DNA from 3 places in the Caballeronia sp. LjRoot34 genome. Region 2 is predicted to be linked to each of the others. Evidence: riboswitches for the same ligand, from Rfam matches in the RefSeq annotation. Region 2 holds a riboswitch; each other region holds the start of a gene.
The links. A riboswitch is a leader RNA that binds a small molecule or an ion and turns the genes downstream of it on or off. The one in region 2 is predicted to bind cobalamin.
Positions count from the first base shown of each region.

Region 1: another riboswitch for cobalamin. It lies ahead of cobG (precorrin-3B synthase); the one in region 2 lies ahead of ACSQ36_RS09775 (TonB-dependent receptor domain-containing protein).
Region 3: another riboswitch for cobalamin. It lies ahead of ACSQ36_RS23665 (CbtB domain-containing protein); the one in region 2 lies ahead of ACSQ36_RS09775 (TonB-dependent receptor domain-containing protein).

Region 1 covers NZ_CAXUSB020000002.1:915,260-918,732, reverse strand. The annotation lists gene cbiE (precorrin-6y C5,15-methyltransferase (decarboxylating) subunit CbiE) at 1-846, opposite strand, end outside; cobalamin riboswitch at 982-1,158, shown strand; gene cobG (precorrin-3B synthase) at 1,281-2,564, shown strand; gene ACSQ36_RS23730 (precorrin-8X methylmutase) at 2,557-3,183, shown strand; gene ACSQ36_RS23725 (precorrin-2 C(20)-methyltransferase) at 3,184-3,473, shown strand, end outside.
Region 2 covers NZ_CAXUSB020000001.1:2,179,134-2,182,606, forward strand. The annotation lists gene ACSQ36_RS09775 (TonB-dependent receptor domain-containing protein) at 1-1,551, opposite strand, end outside; adenosylcobalamin (AdoCbl) riboswitch at 1,947-2,099, opposite strand; gene ACSQ36_RS09780 (ABC transporter ATP-binding protein) at 2,374-3,429, opposite strand; gene ACSQ36_RS09785 (ABC transporter permease) at 3,429-3,473, opposite strand, start outside.
Region 3 covers NZ_CAXUSB020000002.1:900,448-903,920, reverse strand. The annotation lists gene ACSQ36_RS23680 (cobyrinate a,c-diamide synthase) at 1-690, shown strand, start outside; gene ACSQ36_RS23675 (DUF1289 domain-containing protein) at 687-935, shown strand; gene ACSQ36_RS23670 (CbtA family protein) at 1,020-1,787, opposite strand; gene ACSQ36_RS23665 (CbtB domain-containing protein) at 1,796-2,029, opposite strand; adenosylcobalamin (AdoCbl) riboswitch at 2,031-2,210, opposite strand; gene ACSQ36_RS23660 (histidine phosphatase family protein) at 2,250-2,810, shown strand; gene ACSQ36_RS23655 (hypothetical protein) at 2,875-3,210, opposite strand; gene lhpI (bifunctional Delta(1)-pyrroline-2-carboxylate/Delta(1)-piperideine-2-carboxylate reductase) at 3,299-3,473, opposite strand, start outside.

The DNA of each region.
Region 1 (3,473 bases), on a different contig from region 2:
CGCTTCGATCGCGATGGCACGGCAACTCGGGTGCGTGCGCATCCATTCGATACCAATCGACCCGCATCCCGCGCCCACGTCCCACAGCAGTTCGCCCGGCTCGGGCGCAAGCCGCGACAGCGTGATCGCGCGGATATCGCGTTTCGTGAGCTGGCCGTCGTGCCGGTATGCATCGTCGGGGAGACCGGGCGTCAGCGGCAAGCGCAGCGCATGGCTCTCTGCGATGCATTCGATCGCCACCAGATTGAGCGCGGCCACGTCACTTGCCGTCCACGCGCTGGCCACGCGATCGATACGGCGCTCCTCGTCGCCGCCGAGATGCTCGAACACGCTCAGGCGGCTTGCGCCGAAGCCGCGCTTTGTCAGCAACTCAGCGATCGAGGCGGGACTTGCAGCGTCAGCACTTAGAACAATCAGGCGCGCGCCGGGATGAAGCTGCGTTTCGAGCGCCGCGACCGGCCGCCCGACCAGCGACACTACCGCGACGTCCTGAAGCGCCCAGTGCAAACGCGCGGCGGCCAGCGACAGCGAAGATGGCGCGGGCACTACGCAGAATTCATCCGCAGCCAGTTCGCGGGCGAACGTCGCGCCGACGCCGAACATCATCGGGTCGCCGCTCGCAAGCACGCACACCCGTCCACGTTCGTGACGATGTTCGAGTACCGGCGCAATCGTGAACGGCGTAGGCCATACGCGACGTTCGCCGCCAATCCGGGCGGGCAACAACGCGAGATGACGCGCGCCGCCGAAAATCGTATCGGCGGCAAGCAGCGCCTGGCGCGCGTGCCGGCTCAGGCCGCGCCAGCCATCCTCCCCGATCCCCACCACGGTCAACCACGGTGACATCCGCCGATCCTCGCTTGATTCATTCACTGCTTGATTCATTCACTGATTACGCCGCGTCTGCAACGTGGTCGAGACAATCCGGCGAAAGCACCGCCGGCCTGCCGCCAATGCGCTTTAACCGCCGCAAAAACGGGCATAATACCGCGGTTAGTCGGTGCCCTTACGGGCCTAACAGGGAACACAGCAGAACTGTGGCTGCCCCCGCAATTGTACGCAACGAGTCCGCGCTCCACTGCCACTGGTTTCGACTGGGAAGGCCGGTACGGACGGCGACCTGCAAGCCAAGAGACCTGCCGACCGGAATTCTTCGTGCAAGCCAGCATCGGGCGGGGTGTACCGATGCCGCGAACGTGCCATCCTCTCAAAGGGTCCGGCATGCTCGAGGCGCCGCGCGAGACCGAACGGGTCACGCTTTGAACGAACCACTCACTACTATGCACCTATTACCGCAAGCATCGCGGCCGTCGGCTTGCCCGGGGCTGATGCGGATTGTGCCTGCGCGTGACGGCGGCCTGTGCCGCATTCGCCTCGCATGGGGCGAACTGAGTGCGGCGCAGGCGCGGGTGGTGGCGCACGCATCGCGGACGTTCGGCTCGGGTTTCATCGACGTGACCAATCGCGCGAATCTGCAGATCCGCGGCGTAAGGGAAGACTCGCAGGAAGTGCTCGTCTCGCGGCTCGTCGACGCGGGACTCGGCCCTCTCACGCCAGGTTCCGACGACCTGCGTAACGTCATGTCCAGTCCGCTGACGGGCCTCGATCCGCACGCCTTGCTCGACGCCGTACCGCTCGTTTCCACGTTAATCGGGCAGATGCAGCGCGACGCGCGGTTGCATGAGCTATCGCCGAAATTTGCGTTGATGGTGGATGGCGGCGAACGCCTTGCGATGCTCGATCATCCTCACGATGTCTGGCTTTCAGCAATATCGGCGGAGCGGTTTGTGTTCGGGCTCGCGGGTGGTCCACCGCAGTTTGAAAACGATACGCCTGCGCTGGCTGCAGTGAAAACCGGGCACGTCCCCGCGTTGGTCGATGCGCTGTTGCATACCTTCCTCGATCTCGCACAGCCCTGGCAGACCAGAATGCGCGATCTGCTGACGACGTGTTCCATCGAAGACATTCTTGGCCGCGTTCAGGAGAAGCTGGGCTTGCCTTTAGATCGTGACGTTGAACACTGGCGCCGTCCCACATCCGATGCAAGGCTGCGTTTCGGCGTGCATCGTCAAGGGACGGGCGACAGCGTGTACGTTGGTGCGCAAGTCCCGCTTGGGCGTCTGGATGCCGCGACGCTGTTCGCACTTGCCGATCTGGCGCCACAATTACGCATGACCCCTTGGCAAAGCGTCATGCTGCTCGATGTTCCGTCTGCCGAGGCCCAAGCGGTGGTTGAACAACTCGCTGCACTCGGCCTCGCGACAAACCCCGACGAACCATTCGCGCGCCTGATTGCGTGTACAGGTTCGCAAGGCTGCGCGAAAAGTTTTGCCGATACCAAAGCCGACGCGCACCTTCTCGCGCGGTCGATGCCACCAGCAGGCAACGTCCACCTTAGCGGCTGCGCGCGTTCATGCGCGGCGGCGCACCGTGTAGAAACCACCTTGATTGCTGTCGCTCCCGGTCGCTACGATCTTTACGGCGAGGCGCCTGAACCCCTTGCCCGCCATCTCACCATTGAACAGGCAGCCCGCTGGCTAGCCCGGAGCCCCTCTGATGCTTGACTACATTCGCGACGGCCAGGCGATCTATCGCGCGTCGTTTGCGACTATTCGCGCCGAGGCCAACCTCTCGGCCATTCCCGCCGATCTCGAGAAACTTGCCGTACGCGTGATCCATGCATGCGGCATGACGGATGTAATCGATGACCTCGTGTTCTCGCCCGGCGCGGGCACGGCAGGCCGCTCAGCGCTTGGTCAAGGCGCCCCCATTCTCTGCGATGCACGCATGGTCGCCGAGGGCATCACGCGTGCGCGATTGCCGGCAAACAACCGCGTGATCTGCACGCTCAACGATCCATCCGTGCCTGAACGCGCTCGCGCGCTTGGCAACACGCGCTCGGCCGCCGCGCTCGAATTGTGGCGGCCGGATCTTGAAGGCAGCGTGGTGGTGATCGGCAATGCGCCCACCGCGCTCTTCCATCTGCTCGACATGCTCGACGCGGGCGCGCCCAAACCTGCGTTGATCCTGGGCTTTCCGGTGGGTTTTATCGGCGCGGCGGAATCGAAGGCACTGCTTGCCGCCGATAGCCGCGGCGTGCCCTTCGTCGCGTTACGCGGCCGGCGTGGCGGCAGCGCGATGGCGGCGGCCGCCGTGAACGCACTGGCAACGGAGACTGAATAGATGAGCGGACGCCTCTATGGCCTCGGTGTCGGTCCTGGCGACCCCGAGTTGATAACCGTGAAGGCACTGCGTTTGCTGACTTCCGCGCAGGTGGTCGCTTACTTCGTGGCGAAGGGCAAGAAAGGCAATGCGTTCGGGATCATTGAAGGGCATCTCAACGAGACGCAAACGCGTTTGCCGCTGGTGTATCCGGTCACGACCGAAGCGCTGGAGCCGCCGCTTTGCTATGAAACGATCATCGGCGACTTCTACGATGAATCCGCCATCCGCATCGCGGATCATCTGGAAGC
Region 2 (3,473 bases):
CTTATACGACAGGTCGATGCCCTGAATATGCGCGCGGCCTACATTCACGGGCAGAAAGGTCACCGAGTCGTAAGTGATGAGGTCATGCACGCGGGTGTCATAGACAGCGGCCGTAAAGGTACCGAACGACGTGGCCGCATCAAGCGCTGCCTCGACCGTATCGCTGCGCTCAGGCTGCAGATTCGGGTTCGCGTAACCCGGGTAGTACAGGTCGTTAAAAGTCGGCAGGCGGAATGCGTTGCCGTACGAAATGCGTGCCGTATAAACCGGGGTAATTGCATAAGCGACGGCGACATTACCGGTATTGATCGACCGGCCCTGGATGATCTCGTGGCGTCCCGCCAGGAACACAGTCAACGCGCCGAGCGTGACTGATTGATGGAGCGAGACGGCTGAATCGTTGCGCGTCGGCACGCCCGTGGGGATGTCGACCGGCAGGAAGGCTTGCTCGCGGGTGAAGTCGTAGGCGAGCTTGGTTTCACCGGACAGTGGCAGACTGAAGAGCGTTTGACCACGCTCCTGATGGGTCAGCGAGGTCGACGTGCTTAAGCGCGTCGAGTCGATCTCATCGGTCGGGATGGCCGGGTTGTTCGCATAGAGGAACTGTCGATCCGTGGAGTAGCCGACAGACTGGTCAAACTGCGTGAACGGCGTGATGTCCAGATGAAACGCAACGCCGGTCGTCAGTTGATGATCAAGCTGCCGGTTATCGCCGCCGGCATTGTCGTAGGACAGATCGGACCGGTGATAGAGCGCGAATGTGGAGATCGACCAGTTGTCGTGCGCATAGCCCAAGCGCGCATCCACGTCCTGAGCATGATACGGATTGCGGCCATCCTCATGCCCGTAAGCCCCGGGCTGGGTCGCATCGATTCCCGCGGTATTGTAGTCGTGCAGTCCCAAGGAATAGGTCAGTCCGGCCAGTGCCGCGAGCGGACCCGTGGACGAAATACTGCCTGAAGTGCGGATCTGTGTATCGAACGTTTTGTTCGAACCACCGCCTGTTGAAATCGTAGTCTGGTTGGGTTGATTTGCCGCGCGGTTCGTGAAGAGTTGCACGACGCCGCCCACCGCGTCCGCACCGAATGAAGCGGCCGCCGGTCCTGAGATCACTTCGACACGGTCAAAGGCGGAGGTCGGAAGGTCGGCCCACTCGGCTTGACCCGTAGTCGCAGAACCAACGCGGATACCATCTATGAACACCGCAACCTGACTTCCCGATGATCCACGAATGCTGACGGCAGCAGAAGATCCTGGGCCGCCGTTTTGTGAAATAGTGACGCCTGGCAACGTGGCGAGGGCTTGCGTGATGCTCGGGTCACTCGGCGACAAACGGTCGAGATCCGCGCGGGTCAGGACCTGTGTCGACGCATAGCGTTGATCGAACGATTGCGGCAGGTGCTGCGTGTCGCCGGTGACGAGAATATTCGGCAGCGTGGCTGCGTCCGGAAGCTGCTCCGGTTGCGGAAACGACGAGTCGTCCGCGGCCTGTGCGACCTGCCATGCCGAAACCGTCAACGCAGAGGTGAGGATGAAATGACGGAACTTCATACGGGGAAAACCTTTTTGTTGGAAGATTGGACGACGTGCTGCGAGCGCAAACGCAGCATGTCGATTTCGGATGGCGGCAATGACGAAACGCGGGCCTCTCTGGAGGCGTCACCGCCCTGCCGTCCACGCGATAGACGAGATCAACCCGCGATGACGCGCAGCGGCCAAGGCACTTTTAAGTGGCGGTGAGTTCTCTCGCGCGGCAGATGCGCCCATGTCTCGGGTGCTGGTCCTGGCGAACCGCTGATGCCCACCTCGCCTGCGCAATCGATCACGCCCCAAGCGGGCAGCCGAATTCACTTATGCGGGTCTATGTGGGTCTAGGCGGGCCAATCGAGGGGATGCCGCTCTGGCTGTAAGCCAGGATCGCTGGCAGTATCGGTCATCGGTCATGTGGATTGTCTCCCGGGGAGTGCGCGCCCCAAAGTCAGAAAAGAGGTATACGACGCCGAGGTCTGACTTCCGGTTTGTGCTGAAACCGGTCACAGTGGCGCGACCGTGCTGGATTTACACCAGCTTCCACGAGTCGTATGCGCGCATTTTACTTCCGAATCCCCGTCCGACACTATCAAGTCGGGGTTATTGAATAACCGGCGGTGCGGGTGCCCTTGGCAGCACGAGATTCATGCCTGCTGGTTATCGCCAGCGACCTTTCGGAATATTTGCGTATTGAGTGCAATCACGTTGAAGGCGGTCGGGGGTGGGGCTCTGAGCGCGCCACCCCCGCTCCGACACCTGCCTAATCTCCCGGACTAAACCCAGGGCAAACGGAATCACTATCCCCTGCCCCGCGCCAGAGGGTATGCGGATCTTGAAAGCTCCTTAGTGGACCAGGATCGTGCTGTCGGGCGACCAGCTCAACGTCACTTGCGAGCCGACCGGGATCAGGTCCTCACCGGAGTTTTGCACATGGACCTTGAGCTGCTGCCCGCACCAGTCGAGCATATAGGTTGTATTCACACCGGCAAAGACGTGATGGGCAACCTGTGCCGTCAGCCGGTTATGCGCGCTCGGCGCGGCCGCGCCCGTTGCACGTTGGAGCGCGATTTTCTCGGGACGTACTGCACACTTTGTCTGACCAGATACAGTGGAGCGCGATCCGAAACGAATCAAACTGCCATCGTTAATGCGCATGCCCCCGGTCTCCAGTCGACCGTTGAGAATGTTGGCATCGCCGAGAAAAGTGGCGGCGAACTCGCTGGCCGGTTGATCGTAGAGTTCGCGTGCGGTCCCTTCCTGGATCAATCGCCCATCGCGCAGGATACCTACACGATCACTCAACGTAAGCGCTTCTTCCTGGTCGTGCGTGACGAATACGGTCGTGATCGCGACATCGCGCTGGATGCGGCGCAATTCGACCTGCATGTCCACTCGCAAAGATTTGTCCAGCGCGCTCAGCGGTTCGTCGAGCAGCAACACGCGAGGACGCGTCACAATGGCGCGCGCCAGTGCGACGCGCTGGCGCTGCCCGCCCGACAATTGATTGATCCCGCGTGCGTGCAGGCTGCCGAGTTGCACGAGATCCAGCACCTCCCCCACCCGGCGCTTGATCTCGCTCTTGTCCACATGCCTCACGGACAACCCGAATGCGACGTTGTCGGCCACATTCATATTTGGGAACAACGCATAGTTCTGGAACACCATGCCGATCTCCCGCCGCTCCACGGGCAAGCGTTCGACCGGCTGATCGTCGATGCGAATCTGCCCGCTGTCCGGGAACACGAAGCCGGCAATCATGCGCAGGAGCGTTGTCTTGCCGCTGCCTGACGGTCCGAGCAGCCCATAGAGCCCGCCCTCCGCGAAACGGATGGATACGTCGTCCAGCGCGCGTGATTCGCCGTACTGCTTGGATACTCCGATTACATTGACTTCGGCCATTATTGCTCTCCACCAAATCGATACAGCCGTGACACGATCAACAT
Region 3 (3,473 bases), on a different contig from region 2:
GCGGACGCCATCGGCGAGACGACGTTGCGCGAGTTGCCGCCCGCGGTCATGTTCAATTACGCCGCCCTTGAACAGCCGCCGCGTTTGCTGGAAGGCATGCACATCGCCATTGCCCGCGATGCTGCGTTTTCGTTCATCTACCCTGCTAATCTCGATCTGCTGGAGGCGATGGGCGCAACGCTCGCGTTTTTCTCCCCCCTCGCCGATGAACCCGTTCCCACGCATGCCGATGCGCTCTATCTGCCGGGTGGATATCCGGAACTGCACGCGGCCCGGCTTGCAGCGAACCTTGCGAGCGCGGCCTCGATTCGAGCGCACGTTGAGGCGGGTAAAGCGGTGGTCGCGGAATGCGGCGGCATGCTGTATCTGCTCGATTCACTGACGGATATCGAAGGTTCTCAGCATGCCATGCTTGCCCTTCTGCCCGGCCACGCGAAGATGCAAAAACGCCTGGCCCGGCTCGCCATGCAGCGTGTTGAAAGCCGCCACGGCACCCATACCGGCCACACCTTCCACTACTCGTCGATGACGACCAGCATGTCGCCATTGCTCACCGCGACGCACGCCACCACGGGCGTGGAAGGTGAGGCGATCTATCGACACGGCCCGATCACGGCTACCTACATGCACACTTACTGGCCGACGAATCCGGTGGCCGCCGCCGCCCTCTTTCGCGGCGAAACGCTATGACAACGCCTACGGAACTGCCGATGGAAATAGACGTACCGCTCGAACTCACGTTCACCATCGAGCGCGCCAGACAGCTTCAACCCGTCGGCTCGCCGTGCACGGACGTATGCCGGCTCGACAAGACCACGGGTCGTTGCGAAGGCTGTTTCAGAAGCCGCGAAGAAATCAAGGCATGGAAAACGATGGCCGACAGCGACAAGCTCGCCCTGTTCGATACCCTGCTTGCACGCAAGAGCGCGCTATGAAAAAGAGGCGGCCCGCAAGCCGCCTCTCATTGGATCCGCACTAAAGCACTAACGCACTAAAGCCCTAACGCACTAACGAAGCGCTCAGGCCGAAGCAATCCTCCGGGCCGGCGCCTGTTCCATTTCACGTTGCGCGAGCACGCCGAAGAGCAAACCGAGCGTGGTCCAGATCACCGCCTGAATACCGATTGCCGCCACCCGGAACTTCCACAGCAGCGCAGCTGAGAACAGTTTCGGCACTTCGTCGATCGGCGGCAGCGCAAGATACGCCAGCGCCATCAGCACGATATACACGGCAACCGAGATCAGCACCGCGTTCCAGTTGCCGTGGCGCGCTTGCAGCCGACGCTGCAGCCGCACAGCAAACACGGCCACGATCAGCGAGATCGCGACCATGCCGAAAAACAGCGCGGTCCGTACGCCGATAGTGTCAGGATTGCCCACGGAAGGCGGATTAGGCGGGTACTTGAGGAACGGCACGATCGCGACGGTCACGAAGCCGAACAAGCCGAGTAACGCCGACGTGCCGCGTGCGCGCAAAGCGCCGAGCCGCGCATACGAAAAAGCGAACACGAGCGAGAACAGGCCGCCCAATGCTGTCCCGAACACGCAGACACCGGTCAACAATCCCAGTCCCGCTTGTGTGCCGCGACTGACGAGTTCGACGTCGTCGGCGGGATCGTGTGGATGCCCGGCCGCTGCGTCCGCTTGGTCGCGCAGCTTGTCCTGCTGCGACTCGAAAGCAATCGCGCGATCAACCGCAGGCTCACCAAAGGTTTTAGCAACGCAAAAGCCGAGCAGGCCCGCAACAAGTCCCGCGATCATGCCGCGTATCAAAAGGTTTCGGATCATGGTCGGTCTCAGTGGCAGGGAAAGCCGAGCAGATGGCGACCGTCGTGGACAAACTCGTGGATATACATGCCCTGGAAGATCGAAGTCGCGCCCTGTTCGGCACCGACAAAATAAATCGCGATCAGCAAAAGCAGGCCGATAAAGACAGCCCAGGGCAACACTTCACGCACCGGAATGGGTATGGGTGCATCAAATGCGGGATTATTGCCGGACAAACCGGCGGCTACGGCAGGATGGTTCATGAACGACTCCAAGGGAATGCGCGTCCCGTAAGACAAAAGAAAGGCTGCAGCGGGGGTCTGACTTGCAGATGCTGAACGAAGGCTGAAGCGTTATCAGTCCCATTCGACATCTGCTCACAGTGGCGCGACCGTGCCGGGTTTTCACCGGCTTCCTCGCGCTGCAAGCTTGTCATTCTAAAATGAGTGAGTGGAATGTAAAGCAATCTATTAATCGAGCGCCATGAAAACCGAAATTATCTTGCTGTGCCACGCGACCACGCACGCCATGAAAACTGGCTCGTTTCCGAGTCCCGGCGACGCTATCGATGAGCTTGAGTTAGCCCGGCTCCCGCACCTTGCTTCGATGTTTCAACCCGATCGCGTCGTCACCAGCCCGGCACACGCCGCCATGCAAACGGGCCGAGCGTTTGAAACCACGACGAGCGTTGACGCGTCATGGAGTGACCTGGATTACGGTCTTTGGCAAGGCCGTCCGATCCGCGAGATTCACGATGAAGACGCGGCCGGATTAGGCGCATGGCTTTCCGAACCGGGAAGCGCGGCGCACGGCGGCGAGAGCCTGGAAGCCCTTCAAACAAGGGTATGGGGCGCGCTGGAGAGCAATCGAGAGGCGGGAGTCACGCTGATCGTGACGCATGCAATCGTGGTCAAGACCGTGCTGGCGCGCGTGCTGGAAGCGCCGCTTACGGCAATCTATTGCATGGACCTGGAACCGCTTTCGGCAATCACGCTGACCCGCTCAGGCGAAGCATGGCGCCTTCGATGCAAGTCTTCCGTATGATAAAAACACGTCGTACTTACCAGCGGCGTGAAAAACCGAAGTAACGCTGCAAGCGCACAAGCAATCAGCCCATCGCTCCGCGCGCCATGCGCTGAAGCGTCGAAGAATCGATCGCGCCCGCGCAGATCCTGATCGCTTCTTTCAACGTGCGGGGACGGCCCATTGCAAAATGCGCTTCAAGAATCGCGATGGCGCGAAGCCGTTCGTCATTGCCAAGCTTCTCGCCCGTCGCCAGTTCGAGCACCGATATGAAGTACGTCGCCGGTGGCGTAGCGCGAGACGGCGCCGTTGGCGTGGCTGCGGGTATCGCGTCTGACCATGCTTGTTTTGCAATGGTTGCTACATCGGACTGGCCGCGCCAATCCGTTTCTCTCAGTTCAAATTCGTTTCGACTAGTCATCAATCAAGCCCTGAAATAATCCTCGGATCACCATGAGATAGTTAGCAAGGACTATTCCAGCTTGAATACGCGCGCGTGTCTCAGCTTGTCAACCTGCTTCGAGCATTGCCCTGACGACCCTGCACGCAGCCAGATCCCACGCCGCGCATCCAACACTCTTGAACACGACTGGCCGCTTGATTGCTGCATCAGCAGCCTGAACGCTCAACGCACTGGCAAGCGGCCGTACCTCATCCCAGTCGATACCCGCCTGAATCAGGTCC